3 regions of the Paenibacillus sp. 01T47 genome follow, and region 3 is predicted to be linked to each of the others. Evidence: riboswitches for the same ligand, from Rfam matches in the RefSeq annotation. Region 3 holds a riboswitch; each other region holds the start of a gene.
The links. A riboswitch is a leader RNA that binds a small molecule or an ion and turns the genes downstream of it on or off. The one in region 3 is predicted to bind thiamine pyrophosphate.

Region 1 (2,266 bases), on a different contig from region 3:
ATGTACAAAACTTCAGAAAAAATGCCATTGTTTTTATGTCCAAATGGGGCTTTGACCCTGGTGATGCAACGTATATTAGAATGGATTTTAGCACCGTAATTGAGCGGGAATCGCATGAGTACAGACGCGAGAATTGCTCGATTATGGAAATAGGCTGCGGGTGCGGAGCTACGATTTTTCATATGAAAAAGCAATTCCCATCCGCAATATGGTACGGAGTTGAGCGTAACGAGCTGGCGGCTAGAGTAGCAGAAGCTTCGGGAATTACTGTATTCCGCTCGAATGATCCGAAGGATTGGAGGCTGCCTGCTGAAGGTCTTGACGGCATCGTAATCGGAGATGCTCATGCATACGGGACACCGCAAGCCATGAAAAATCTAGTTCGTCTTCTAAAGCCTGGCGGCTGGCTAGTCGGGTGCTTTGCCAATCGCTATTATTTCAACAATATTCGGCAATATTTAGATCCTGCTAATGCACAAGCACAGCATCAAGCGGCATCACAGTACTCAGCAGAACAAGTTAGCCAGCTTTATTTGCAGGCCGGTTTTACCTATGTGAAGATTACACGTGCGGATAATAAACCGCAGGAGCAGCTAGAATACATCCATCTGCTAGAGCGGCTAACGTCTGAAGAGATGTCAAAAGAGCTGACAGCCGCATATTTGCTCGTATATGGACGCCTTGCTCCTGCAGCAGAGACCAAAGATACGGCAGACTTAGAAAATTCGAAGGCTGCTGAAGAAACAAAGGTAGAATGGCTGGATGAGCATATCGATCTAGGGCAATGAAAGCTGGTGCAGGAGCTGCACGTTCTGGCTGCCGTATATAGTAAGAGGATGAGTATCGTGGCTTGATGATAATCATTTTCAAAAAAAACTAGCATTAAATGCGGGTTTTGCTATACAATGAATGGTATTGACGAAACCGAATATGTTCCGGGGAGCTGGTTAGGCCGGCTGAGAGGGGATTTTCTATACAATTCCGACCCGTTAAACCTGATCTGGATAATGCCAGCGTAGGGACAGAAGCTCTGTTTAGCAAGCAGGCGAGATCAAATTGATCAAGCATTTGCTGTATAAACAGCTGCACAGCCAATGATATGGCGTCCTCCGGATTAGGGGGACGCTTTTTTTTGTTGCGATTAGAATGATGCAGCCATGGAACCGGATACTACGAGGAGTCGTCGCCTATAAGAATCGAAGCATGGAGAGGGGAACAACATCATGAATCAGAAAAAAACAGGGTATTTGTCGTGGAAAATCGTGGCCGCGATGCTTGTGTTCGTATTGGCGCTGGCAGGCTGCGGCGGTGGCGCTGGGAACAAGGGCGAACAGCCGAAAGAGCAAGAGGGAACAGCGGACAAGCCGCTAGAGAAGGTGCAGGTTGTACTCGACTGGACACCAAATACGAATCATACCGGACTTTATGTAGCTAGAGATAAAGGTTTTTTTAAGGAGCAAGGACTGGACGTTGAAATTATTCAACCAGGACAAAGCGGTGCCGATCAAATGGTCGCTTCGGGCAATGTGCAGTTTGGCGTAAGTTATCAGGAGTCTGTCACGATGGCGAGAATTGCCGGCGTGCCGCTCGTATCGATCGCCGCTGTCATTCAGCACAATACCTCAGGTTTTGCTTCACCGCTTGCAAAGGGAATCGATTCACCTGAGAAATTTGAAGGCAAAACGTATGGCGGCTGGGGCGCTCCTGTTGAGGAGGCGGTCATTCAATCGATTATGCAGGAGAAGGGCGCAGATGTGAGCAAAGTAAACATCATGAGCATCGGCGACAGCGACTTCTTTACGGCGGTGAAACGCGATATTGACTTTGCATGGATTTACTATGCATGGACTGGCGTGGAAGCAGAGCTGCGCGGCGAGAAGATCAATATGGTTTATTTAACAGACTACAGCGACAAACTGGATTATTATACGCCGGTAATCGTGACGAATGAAGATTTGATTAAGAATAAGCCGGAAACAGTCAAAGCGTTTACTGCTGCCGTATCCAAAGGCTACCAATACGCGATCAGCAATGCGGAGGATGCAGCAGAAATTTTAATAAAAGCAGAGCCGGATTTGAACGCAGAGCTTGTGCGCGCCAGCCAAAAATGGTTAAGCTCCAAATATCAAGATGACGCGCCGCGCTGGGGCGAACAGAAGCTAAGCGTATGGGAAAACTATGCGGCATGGATGTTTGAGCACAAGCTGCTGGAGAAGGAGCTTGAAGCGGAGAAGGCATTTACGAATGAATTTTTACCACAATAAGC
Region 2 (2,266 bases), on a different contig from region 3:
TCAATCATCACTTGTACATCATGCTTCCATGCGATCTTCGTTAGCTCACCAAGCGTATCCAGCTCAGCAAACTGAGCAGCGTCATTGGCATCTGCTATAGAACCGGGTCTCAGGCCGTCACCGAGCGAGAATGATACGTCGTATGCTTTCATAATTTCACAAATGTCTTCAAAATGCGTATATAGGAAATTCTCCTTATGGTGTGCCAGGCACCAAGCTGCCATAATTGATCCGCCTCGCGAGACAATACCCGTAACGCGCTTTGCCGTAAGTGGTATGTAGCGCAGCAGTACACCTGCATGAATCGTAAAATAGTCGACACCCTGCTCGGCTTGTTCAATAAGCGTATCGCGGAATACTTCCCAGCAAAGGTCTTCAGCTTTGCCATTCACTTTCTCCAGCGCCTGATAAATGGGTACTGTGCCAACCGGAACCGGTGAATTTCGCACGATCCACTCCCGCGTCGTATGGATGTTTTTCCCCGTGGACAAATCCATAATTGTATCGGCTCCCCAGCGCGTCGCCCAAGTCATCTTCTCCACTTCCTCTTCAATCGAAGAAGCTACAGCAGAGTTGCCGATATTAGCATTGATTTTAACGTGAAACTGCCGCCCAATAATCATCGGCTCACTTTCAGGATGGTTGATGTTCGTCGGAATAATGGCACGGCCGGCTGCGATCTCGCTGCGAACAAATTCTGCACTCATCCCTTCGCGAATAGCGATGTATTCCATCTCAGAGGTAATGATCCCTTTGCGGGCGTAATGAAGCTGCGTAACATTTTGCCCTCTTTTGGCACGAAGCGGTTTCCTCGTTAACCCTGGGAATCGTTCCGCGCCTCGCTGCTCTGCTTTTTCAGCAGAAATAAATCCATTATCCTCCGGTTTGATTTCCCTGCCCTCATAGGGCTCTACATCACCACGCTCCAAGATCCATTCGCTGCGAATACCGGGCAAACCGCGCCGAACATCTGCCTCATACGTTTCATCGGTATAAGGACCGCTTGCATCATAAACTCTTACAGGTTCATTCGGCAGCTCTTCACCATTTCTGCCAGTACTAGCTTCAAGTGCAATTTCTCTCATCGGAACACGGATGTTTCCCTTTGAGCCCTCAACGTACACCTTGCGGCTGCCCGGAAGCGGAGTAGAAAAAATAGACATCACAAAAACCTCCTAATGGAATAATAGAATTCCTCCTGGAGGCATACGCAAGCATATGAGAAAGTTTAAAACACCGCTGCTATACAAGTAGCTAGGCTGCTACAAGAGCTGCAATCGCTGGAGCGTGCATGGCGGCCACAAAGCTATATCAATTCACTGGCGCCAAACAAAAAAACCGCTCCAGCAAAGGAGCGGTCGAAGAGTGTCGTCATGCGAGTGTTATCTTGCAAGGGTTCCCCTAAGCAGATAAAGTCATGCCGCATAAGCTGAGGCTTCAGCAGATTCCGGCAGAGCTTTCACGCGCAAAGCATAAACGCACAATCCCACTTTCCTACGCTGGCATAACCCAGATCAGGTTCAAAGGGACCAAAGCGATTCGCTTTATCTCAGCCATTACGGCGCCCCTAGTGGATTTCCTTGTTTGACTATACCGTTTAGTAAAGAAGGGTGTCAACCCTCTATTTTCCAAACCGCGGAAAAATACAGCCTGCTACAGTCCGCTTTCCTTCAGCAGCCTTACCCATCGATCAGCGGTGTGACGCCATGTAAATGTCTGCTCCACACGCTCGCGGCTGCGTCGCCCCAGCTTTTGCCTGAGCTGTTTATCGCGAAGCAGCAGATGCAGCTTTTCTCGCAGCTCTCGCTCGATATGAAGCTGATTGACCAAATAGCCTGTTTCGCCATTACGGATAATTTCTTTCATTCCGCCTGCACGTGTCGCGACTACCGGAACGCCGCAGGACATCGCCTCGACATTAACGAGCCCAAACGCCTCCCTCTGTCCAGATGGAACGACCGCTACATCGGCAACGAGCATCCAGCTGGGCACTTCCGAATGTGGCACGTAGGGCACAAAACGAACATGACCCGGACATTTGCGTCCAAGCTGTTCAAGCTTGCGCGCATAAGCCGTTTTGCGATGCGAGCCATAAAATGGGCTCCCTACGATGATAACGACGAGCTCTGGGTGGCTTTTGGCAAGCTGCGGCACGATATTGAGAAGATGATGAACGCCCTTAAGCGGAATAAGCCTCCCCATAAAAAGCACCACTTTTTTACCATTCAATCCTCTCTTTTGCCTTAAACTCTCCCGTTTAGCGGCT
Region 3 (2,266 bases):
TGCATGCCTGCTGCGAGCGTAGTCCCAATAATAATCGACAATAGAAAACCGAGGGACACTTCTTTAAGCGTAGCCAGCAGATGGTTGCCAAGCAGCAGATGGCCATCTTCGATTAATGCCTGAGCTATTGAGCTAGGTGACGGCAGTATGTAGGGTGGAACCAATCCGAGCTGTACGACCGCTTGCCAAACGAGCAGTAAGCTAATGAGCAGCAGTATGAATAGTCCGTAATGGCTCAGCCACTGGTTAATTAGAGGTTTGCGCATGCAGTCTTCGCTCCAAATCTTGCCGCAGCTTGATGAAGTCGGGTTCGTAATTTTGCTCATAGTGTCTTGGTCTCGGCAAAGGAACGACTATTTCCTGTATCCCTTGCGCCTCGTTAGCTGCACTTGGCAATAAATAAATGCGGTCGCTCAGCAATATCGCTTCCTCAAGATCATGTGTGATAAAGAGTACTGTTTTTCCAAGGTCGCTCCACAGCTCTAGCAGCCACTTATGCATACCGCGTTTGGTCATGGCGTCAAGCGCGCCAAACGGTTCGTCCAGCAGCAGCAGCTCTTGTCCGGTTACTAGTGTGCGCAGAAAAGCTGCCCGCTGTCGCATGCCGCCTGACAACTCGTCAGGGTAAGCTTGTTCATAGCCTGCCAGTCCGAAGCGCTCTAGCAGCTCCAAGATTTGGATCGTGTTATAATGGGGATTGCTGCGTGTCATCTCAAGTGGAAGCAGACAATTGCCGAGTATTGTTCTCCATGGCAGAAGAAGATCCTTTTGCGGCATATAAGCAATCTTGCCGAGACGATTGGGGGCAGGCTTGCCATACAGCCTAATTTCGCCTAGGCTAGGCTGAAGCAATCCAGCCATGAGCTTAAAGAGCGTGCTTTTGCCTGAGCCGCTAGCACCGATGATAGAGACAAACTCACCTGAGTAGGCTTGAAGCGAAAGATTAGACAGTATAGATGTTTCAGCAAGCTTGTCGTAGGTGTAGCTTACTTGGTGAAGTGAGATTATAGCTGTAATACGCATCCCTCCGTAAACAAATAAAGACCCACCCATTTCCGAGGGGAAATGAGCGGGTCTAACGATCACACAAGGCTTGCGCGCATGAATGAATGCTTTGCTGCTCCACTTCCCTCCGCTGGAATGATCCAGATCAGGTTCCAAGGGTCCGGAGCAGATGCTCCATCTCAGCCGTTAGGCTCCCCTAGTGAAATAAATAGGTTTATATGCAATTTGTATTTTTTCTACTATAGCATACACTGGATAGATGTAAACCATAATTATCCGAAAAGGCGTTGGACAAATGAAAAATTTACTCGTAACGGGCTACCGAGCGCATGAGCTTAATATTTTTAGCCAGAAGCATGAGGGCATTGTTTATATAAAAAAAGCGCTGAAAGGCAAGCTGGTTCCGCTTATAGAAGATGGGCTTGAGTGGGTGATTACCCCGGGCCAATATGGCGTGGATTTGTGGGCGTGCGAGGTCGTTATTGCGCTGAAGGAAATTTATCCTCATTTGAGACTTTCAATTATTTCGGCATACAGCAATCCGGAAGAGAAATGGAAGGATGATAAAAAGGAGTTTTATCAGCAGGTTTTAAAAGGGGTCGATTATTACGCTTCGGTCAGCAACCAGCCGTATAATGGCATTTGGCAGTTTACGGCTAGGGACGAGCTGCTGTTTCGGAAAACGGACGGTATTTTGCTCGTTTATGATGAGGATGCAGGCGAGGGCAGCCCCAAGTTTTTTAAAGAAAAAGCGTTAAAGAAACAGCAGGCTGAGGGCTATGGTTATTTCAGCATAAGCTCGGAGGACATTCAGAGCATTGCGGATGATGACAACCTGTATTCGGAAAATTAACGATGCATGGGAGTTGAGTAAGAGGAGTTTATTTCATGCTGGCAGGCAGAGACCTGTCAGCTTTTTTTATGCGCAAAGCTGACAGTTTGTATTTTCGAGATTATTGTGTTTGACAAATAATAGGTGGCGTATTATTATCTGATTAGATAAACATCTAATTAGACGAAAGTTAAATTTGTTTGGTGGAGGAAGAGGTGGCGAACGGTGCAATTAGATAAGGTGGTAGCCTATCATAAGGCATTATCCGATCCGACGAGAATTAAATTGTTGATTATGCTGGCTGAAGGTGAGCTTAACGGACAGGTGCTCGCAGAGAAATTAGGCGTGACGCCTGCTACGATTACGCATCATGCAACCAAATTAAGAGAGGCCAGCTTAATTAATGAACGCAGAGAGAAAAATACGATT

Region 1: linked by a shared signal. The riboswitch ahead of AC1DOV_RS14250 (ABC transporter substrate-binding protein) and the one ahead of AC1DOV_RS11785 (ABC transporter ATP-binding protein) in region 3 are both predicted to bind thiamine pyrophosphate.
Region 2: linked by a shared signal. The riboswitch ahead of thiC (phosphomethylpyrimidine synthase ThiC) and the one ahead of AC1DOV_RS11785 (ABC transporter ATP-binding protein) in region 3 are both predicted to bind thiamine pyrophosphate.

The regions. Positions count from the first base shown of each region.
Region 1 covers NZ_JBFTPA010000006.1:109,306-111,571, forward strand. The annotation lists gene AC1DOV_RS14245 (glycosyltransferase) at 1-788, shown strand, start outside; TPP riboswitch at 927-1,039, shown strand; gene AC1DOV_RS14250 (ABC transporter substrate-binding protein) at 1,224-2,264, shown strand.
Region 2 covers NZ_JBFTPA010000012.1:59,804-62,069, reverse strand. The annotation lists gene thiC (phosphomethylpyrimidine synthase ThiC) at 1-1,163, opposite strand, end outside; TPP riboswitch at 1,475-1,579, opposite strand; gene AC1DOV_RS21865 (glycosyltransferase family 4 protein) at 1,654-2,266, opposite strand, start outside.
Region 3 covers NZ_JBFTPA010000004.1:431,688-433,953, forward strand. The annotation lists gene AC1DOV_RS11780 (ABC transporter permease) at 1-266, opposite strand, end outside; gene AC1DOV_RS11785 (ABC transporter ATP-binding protein) at 247-1,023, opposite strand; TPP riboswitch at 1,111-1,213, opposite strand; gene AC1DOV_RS11790 (SLOG family protein) at 1,301-1,858, shown strand; gene AC1DOV_RS11795 (DUF2087 domain-containing protein) at 2,063-2,266, shown strand, end outside.